DNA from 3 places in the Micromonospora sp. NPDC005305 genome. Region 2 is predicted to be linked to each of the others. Evidence: riboswitches for the same ligand, from Rfam matches in the RefSeq annotation. Region 2 holds a riboswitch; each other region holds the start of a gene.
What was found. Region 2 has a riboswitch for cyclic di-AMP ahead of ABZS80_RS18790 (hypothetical protein). Riboswitches for the same ligand answer to the same signal wherever they lie in the genome.
Positions count from the first base shown of each region.

Region 1 (2,242 bases), on a different contig from region 2:
GAGCAGCTGGGCCGGCGCGCCGTCGGCGTGCTCGACGGCCCGGGACCGCATCGCGGACAGCGCCTGTTGCGTCCTGGTCAGCAGCTCGTCGAGGCTCGCGGCCGCGGAGAACGAGTCGTTGGTCATATCCGCGCTTTCTTCACGTCTTTCCGAGCACCGTGACGATAGCAACCGGCCCCGACGTGGAACGCCCGGCCGGGAGTACCGGCCGGGCGTTCGTGGTGCCGTGGACCGGCCCGTCGTGGGCGGGTCCGGTGGGGCTCAGCGCAGGCGCAGCCTCTGGCCCGGGAAGATCAGGCCCGGGTTGTCGCCGACCACACCCCGGTTGCGCTCGTAGAGGGCGTGCCACCCGCCGGCGACGCCCTTGGCGGCGGCGATCCCGGAGAGGGTGTCCCCGGGCCGGACCACGTAGCTGCCGGCGCCGCCGGCGCTCGGCCCGGTGCGCCTCTCGGTGCGGACGGCGGGCCGGTCGTTCCGCGACCACCGCTCCGAGGTGGCCTTCTTCGTGGCCTTCTTCGTGGCCTTCTTCGCGGGCTTCTTCGTGGCCTTCCTCGAGCCCGAGTCGGTGGCCGAGTACCTCTTGGTCGAGCCACCCTTCTTGCCGCAGACCGGCCAGGCGCCGATGCCCTGTCCGTCGAGGACCTTCTCGGCGACGGCGATCTGCTCGCCGCGGCTGGCCAGATCGGCCCGGCTGGCGTACTTCTGACCGCCGTAGCCTTTCCAGGTGCTCCGGGAGAACTGGAGTCCCCCGTAGTAGCCGTTGCCGGTGTTGATGTGCCAGTTGCCGCCGGACTCGCACTGGGCGACGGCGTCCCAGTTGACGCCTGCGGCGCTGGCCGGGGCGGCCGGGCCGAAGAGGGCGGCGGCGCCGGTGGCGGCGCCGACGACGAGCGCTCCGACGGCGGTGCGGCGCCGCGCGACCCGTCGATGACGGGCGACGTGTTCAGTTGCCATGTGGGTGTCCTCCACGCCGACGAGGTGAGCTGTCGGGTTCGGGCCGAGGAGCCCGGCCGCCGGAGGCGGCTTCACCCCGAGGTGTCCGTGCACCGAGGAACATGTGGGTCCCCCGCTCCCGCCCGAGGTCCAGGTACCACCGTGCCGGCGGCGGGATTAGGCGTTACCGGCCCGTGGTGTCCGCGATCGCGAACGGAGTCGACGTTAGGAATGGTTTGTGACGAACGCCCACTTCTGTGAAGTTCTTCACCCGGCTGAGGGACGACCTCGTCTTCCGGCCCACGCCGCCGCCGAATCTGCCGCAGCGACCGCCATGGGCGCATTTTCCCAGGTCACAGCGGTGTTCGCGGGGCACCGGCCGAAGAGGACGACCGACCGGAGCCGGGTCCACCGTGGCGAGTGGCCACGGCGCGCGTCGCGGGCCCCCGGGCGGCGGGTTCCCGGCCCGCCGGGCAACGCGGGAGGCTACCGTGGGCAGGTTCGCGCAAGATCGGCACGAGGCGGCGAGGCATGAGCGACCACGGACACGAGCTGGCCTTCGGCGGCTTCCTCACCCCGAGCGCCGGGCACCCCGAGCAGGTGGTGGCGCGAGCCAAGCTCTGCGAGCAGGTCGGCCTGGACCTGGTGACCTTCCAGGACCACCCCTACCAGCCCGGCTTCCTGGACACCTGGACGCTGATGTCCTTCGTGGCCGCGGCCACCAGTCGCATCACCCTCGCGGGCAACGTGCTCAACCTGCCGCTGCGCCAACCGGTGGTGCTGGCCCGCAGCGTGGCCAGCCTGGACCTGCTCACCGGCGGCCGGGTCGAGCTGGGGCTAGGCGCCGGCGCCTTCTGGGAGGCCATCGAGGCGGTCGGCGGCCGCCGGCTCTCCCCGGGCGCGGCCGTGGACGCCCTCGACGAGGCCATCCGGGTGATCCGCGAGGTCTGGGACACCGACCGGCGCGGCATGGTCCGGGTCGACGGCGAGCACTACCGGGTGGTCGGGGCGAAACGCGGGCCGGCCCCGGCCCACCCGGTACGGGTCTGGGTCGGCGCGTACAAGCCGCGGATGCTGCGGCTGGTCGGCCGCCTGGCGGACGGCTGGCTGCCGTCCCTCGCGTACCTGCCCAAGGGGCCGGCCGACCTGCCGGCGCTGAACGCGCTGATCGACGAGGCCGCCACGGAGGCCGGGCGGGAGCCGGGCGCGGTGCGCCGGCTGCTCAACGTCACCGGCACCTTCGCCCGGTCCTCCGGCGGCTTCCTGGACGGCCCGCCGGAGCAGTGGGTGGAGGAGCTGGCCGGGCTCG
Region 1 is NZ_JBEXGL010000005.1:42,402-44,643, reverse strand. Features, by position in the region: gene ABZS80_RS10455 (YbaB/EbfC family nucleoid-associated protein) at 1-126, opposite strand, end outside; gene ABZS80_RS10450 (transglycosylase family protein) at 262-954, opposite strand; cyclic di-AMP (ydaO/yuaA leader) riboswitch at 954-1,127, opposite strand; gene ABZS80_RS10445 (LLM class flavin-dependent oxidoreductase) at 1,465-2,242, shown strand, end outside.
Region 1: linked by a shared signal. The riboswitch ahead of ABZS80_RS10450 (transglycosylase family protein) and the one ahead of ABZS80_RS18790 (hypothetical protein) in region 2 are both predicted to bind cyclic di-AMP.

Region 2 (2,242 bases):
CGGGCCGGCCCCTTTCGGTGTACGTCGTCAGAGCAGCGACATGTGCACGTGGTCGGTGTGGTCCGAGGGCCCGCTGTAGGACTTCCAGCCGGTGGCCGGGAACCAGATCTGCCGGTTCCAGATCACGTAGTAGATGCCCAGCCGGTCCGCGTTGCGGATGAGGAAGGCGGCGACGTTGTTGCCGTACATCCGCTGGTCCTTGGTGCGCCAGGAGGAGAAGCCGCTCTTCTGCAACGACCAGTCGCAGGCCCGGCCCTTCGGGTGCTCGAACGGCCCGCCGTTCCGGTGGCAGCCCACGAAGCGGTTGAAGCCGGCCCGCTTGACCTCCTTGTACGCGTGCAGCGTGCGCGGGGTGACGCAGCCCGAGGTGGTGGGGTCGTTCTCGCTGCACGACTCCGGCTTCCAGTCGCCGTCGGAGGTCCGGCCCGGGCCGACGCGGGCGACCGGCGAGGTGGCCGAGACCAGGCCACCGGTGAAGCCGATCCCACCGACCAGCTTCAGCGCCTTCTCCGTCTCGGCCTTCTCGCGGGCCATCGCGTTCTTCTGCTTCTCCTGCTCGCGCACCTCGACGTCGAGCGCGATCTTGGCCTGCTCGGCGCGGGTCTTCGCGGCGTTGATGGCGCCGAGCTTCTGCGCGTTCAGCAGGTTCAGCTCGTCGAGGGCGGCCGCCCGCCGGACGAACGAGTCGGGCGTGTTGCTCTCCATCAGCATGGCCATGGCGCCCATCCGGCCGGTCCGGTAGGACTGGGCCGCGATCTGGGCCACCTGCGGGCTCAGCGCGTCGAGCTCGCTCTGTGCCGCCTTCACCTCGAGGGCGAGCTGGAGTTGGCGCTTGCGCGACGTGTCCAGCTTCGACTTGGCCTGGAGGTAGGCCCGGTTGGCGGTGTCGATGGCCTCGGTGATGAGGGGGTCGTCGTCTTCGTCGGAGTGCCCCGAGGGGGTGGGGGTGCTCGGAGCGGCCGTCGCCGGGGTCGGCCCCACCAGCACGGTGAGCGCGGCCAGCGCAGCCACCACGGGGGTCAGCCAGCGGCGCAGGGGTGCCGTCACAGTGTTCCCTTCCGTCGGCCGCCGACCGGGTTAGCTGACGGGTTCGGGACGGAAGTGGCCCCTACCGCTCGCGCGGATTCACCCCATGTACCTGGTTCCCCGGCTCGCCCGCGGGCGATTGGGCGGCGGCACCGCTGGCGCCGGTGCGCGCCTTCGGCGGTGACCGGCAGCGAGGTTACCCGAGAGTCCTCCCCGGGTTCTACGTCCGGAAGCCGACCAATAGCGAGAATTCGTCCTCGCCCAGCGTGACCAGGATCGCGTTTGACATCTGTCATCACGCTGCGGAGTGTCACCATGCGGCCTCCGTGCTCCTGTCACCGCCGGACCACCCACCGGAGCGCCGGTCCGGCGCCCCACCGAGGGCCTCCAGCGCCTCGTCCCGCGCGACCGGCGGCCGTGGCGCGGGCGGGTCGGCCGGGCCCGCGGTGGTCCCGCGCCGCCCGGCGGTGGTGACCACCGCGGCCAGTCCGGTGGTCAGCGGTACGGCGGCGATCAGGCCGAGCGTGGCCACCGCGCTGCGGACGATCTCCTGGGCCAGGAACTCGCTGGTGAGGATCTGGCTCACCGGCCGGGAGTCGGCGACGAGCAGGAGCAGCAGCGGCAGCGAGGCGCCCGCGTACGCCAGCACGATGGTGTTGACCGTGGAGGCGATGTGCGCCCGGCCCACCCGGGTGGCGGCCCGGTAGAGCTGGCGTCGGGAGAGCGCCGGGTTGGCGTGGGCCAGCTCGGTGACCGTGGCGGCCTGGGTGACGGTGACGTCGTCCAGCACGCCGAGCGAGCCGATGACGATGCCGGCCAGCAGCAGGCCGTGCAGGTCCACGTCGCGCTGGAACATCGACAGGGTGGTCGCGTCCTCGCTGCCGAAGCCGGTCAGGTGGGTGGCGGCGGTGGCCAGGGTGCCGAGCACGCCGGTCAGCACCAGGCTGCCGAGCGTGCCGAGCACGGCCACCGAGGTCTGCGCGGTGATCCCGTGGGTCAGGTAGAGCACCACGAACATGATCAGCGCGGCGCCGACGATCGCCACCAGCAGCGGCGGCTGGCCCGCGCCGATCCCGGGCAGCACGAACCCGAGCAGGATGGCGAAGCTCGCGACCAGCCCGCCGAGCGCGGCCAGCCCGCGCCAGCGGCCGAACGCCACGATCGCCACGGCGAACAGCACCGCCAACCACGCCAGCGGGGTGCCGCGCCGGTGCTC
Region 2 is NZ_JBEXGL010000010.1:109,891-112,132, forward strand. Features, by position in the region: gene ABZS80_RS18790 (hypothetical protein) at 28-1,047, opposite strand; cyclic di-AMP (ydaO/yuaA leader) riboswitch at 1,051-1,182, opposite strand; gene ABZS80_RS18795 (YibE/F family protein) at 1,337-2,242, opposite strand, start outside.

Region 3 (2,242 bases), on a different contig from region 2:
GCCGAGGTCGTGGTTGCCGTAGTCGCCCGGGTCCGCGCTGAGCTGCTCGTAGGGGGCGGGAATCCACTCACAGGCCAGCCGGACCGGGCACTCCAGGCCGTCCGGCCGCTCGGCGCGGCGCAGCCCGAGCCGGTGCAGCCCCGACTGGTCCGGCTTCACCGCGGTGGCGGCCAGGGTCACCCGCTGGCCGTCGTCGGTGGTCCGCGCAGCGCCGAGGCCGAGCTGGTCGTAGACCTCGTCGGCGAAGGCCGCCGCCGCGTCCTCGGTGTCCGCGCCGGAGTAGCGGGCCACCGCGCCGTACCAGGCCGCCGGGTCGGTGGCGGCGCCGACCGGCGAGCCCAACTGCTTCTGGTACGAGGCGAGCAGCGCCGCCCCGCCCCGGATGTTCGCGGCCGCGTCGGTGCGTAGCGTCTCCTCGGCGAGGCCGGTGAGCGCCGCGGCGGCGTCGAGCGTCTGCAGGGACGCCTGCGGGAGCACGTCCTCCGCCGGTGCGGCCGCGGTGGCCGGGTCGAGGGTGAGCGGGCGCGAGTCGTCGCCCCGCGGGTCCTCGTCCTCGTCGACGTGGCCGCTGGCCGGGGTCGCGAGGACGTGCTGGGCGTCGGTGAGGTGCATCGGGCCGTAGCCGCCGCTGGTGCTCGGCTGGCCCGGGTGGGTGTCCCAGCGCGACTCCAGGTACGAGACGCCGAGCAGGACGCTCTGCGGCACGCCGTACTCCGCCGCGGCGGCGGCATACTGGTCCTGACGGTCGGTGCTGGGTTGGGCGCTGAGCGGTTGGGCGGCCACCGGGCCGGTTGCCACCAGTGCGGTGGCTGCCGCGACGGCTGCTGCCAGCAGCATCCGTCTGCCCGACGGTGGGGGTGAGAGGTGCATCGAACCTCCAGACAGGGATGGGGGTCACTGCGTCCCCACCCTCGCCCCGCGCACGGTCCGGGTCAATACCTTTCCGAGAGGTAATCTCCGCTGAAAGAATCTTTCGGGTACGGAGTGTCACGGCGTCTCGGGTTGCGGAACGATAACGGTGCTCTCTACTCTGGTCAATCGTCGGCCGCGAGCTTCACCGTCCAACCCGGGTGGTGACGGTCCGACACCGCCGAGTCGCCTCCGGGCGAGCCGGGGACCCAGGTACCTGGGGTGAATCCGCAGCCACTGCGGTAGGGCGCCTCCCTTCCCGCCCGAACCCGTCAGCTAACCCGGTAGGCGGCCAGGAAGAAGGAGTACGGAAGCCCGGTGGCACACCATGCCCCGCGGCCACCGTCGGTCCGGTCGGTCGACCGGTCGACGGCGGTGCCGCGTTCCCGCTGGTCCCGTTTCACCACCGCCCTCGCCGCCCTGGCGGGCACCGCCGTCGTCCTGACCGGCGGCGCCACGGCGGCACACGCCGAACCGTCGGTAGCCGAGATCGAGCGCCAGATCGACCAGGACTGGAACAAGCTCGAACCGATCATCGAACAGGTCAACGCCACCCGCGAGCAGCTCGCCGCCAAGCGGAAGCAGGCCGCCGCGCTGGGCAAGCAGATCGCCCCGCTCCAGGCCCGGGTGGACGCCGCCCTCGGTCAGGTGGGCGGGCTCGCCGCCGACGCCTACAAGGGCGACAACAACCTCTCCACCGTCAACGCGCTGCTGGGCAGCCGCTCCCCGAGCGAGCTGGTCGACGGCCTCGCCCTGCTCGACCGCTTCGCGAACCGCCAGCAGGAACAGGTGCGCGCCGTCGCCGAGCTGCGCGACCAGTTGGCCGCCAAGAAGCAGCCGCTGGACGAGATGATCACCGAGCTGTCGCGCACCGAGGCCCAGCTCGCGGCCAAGAAGAAGCAGATCGACGCCGAGATCGTCAAGCTCCAGAAGCTGCGCCTCAAGGTCTACGGCAACGGCGGCGGTGGCCCGCTGCGACCCGCGCCCTGCCCCGCCGGCTACCCCGGCGGTCCGGCCGGCACCGCGGTCAAGTTCGCCTGCGCCCAGATCGGCAAGATCTACGTCTGGGGCGCCGCCGGCCCGGACCACTTCGACTGCTCGGGCCTCACCATGGCGGCCTGGGCGAAGGCCGGCGTCTCGCTGCCGCACAACGCCCGGCAGCAGCACGACGTGACCCGGCGGGTGAGCCGGAGCGAACTGCGCGCCGGTGACCTCGTCTTCTACTACAGCGACCTGCACCACGTCGGCATGTACGTGGGTGACGGCTGGGTGGTGCACGCCTCCCAGTCCGGCAAGCCGATCACGATGAAGCGCGTCGACGACGGCCAGATCA
Region 3 is NZ_JBEXGL010000002.1:321,148-323,389, reverse strand. Features, by position in the region: gene ABZS80_RS04700 (peptidoglycan recognition family protein) at 1-837, opposite strand, end outside; cyclic di-AMP (ydaO/yuaA leader) riboswitch at 1,079-1,214, shown strand; gene ABZS80_RS04695 (NlpC/P60 family protein) at 1,228-2,242, shown strand, end outside.
Region 3: linked by a shared signal. The riboswitch ahead of ABZS80_RS04695 (NlpC/P60 family protein) and the one ahead of ABZS80_RS18790 (hypothetical protein) in region 2 are both predicted to bind cyclic di-AMP.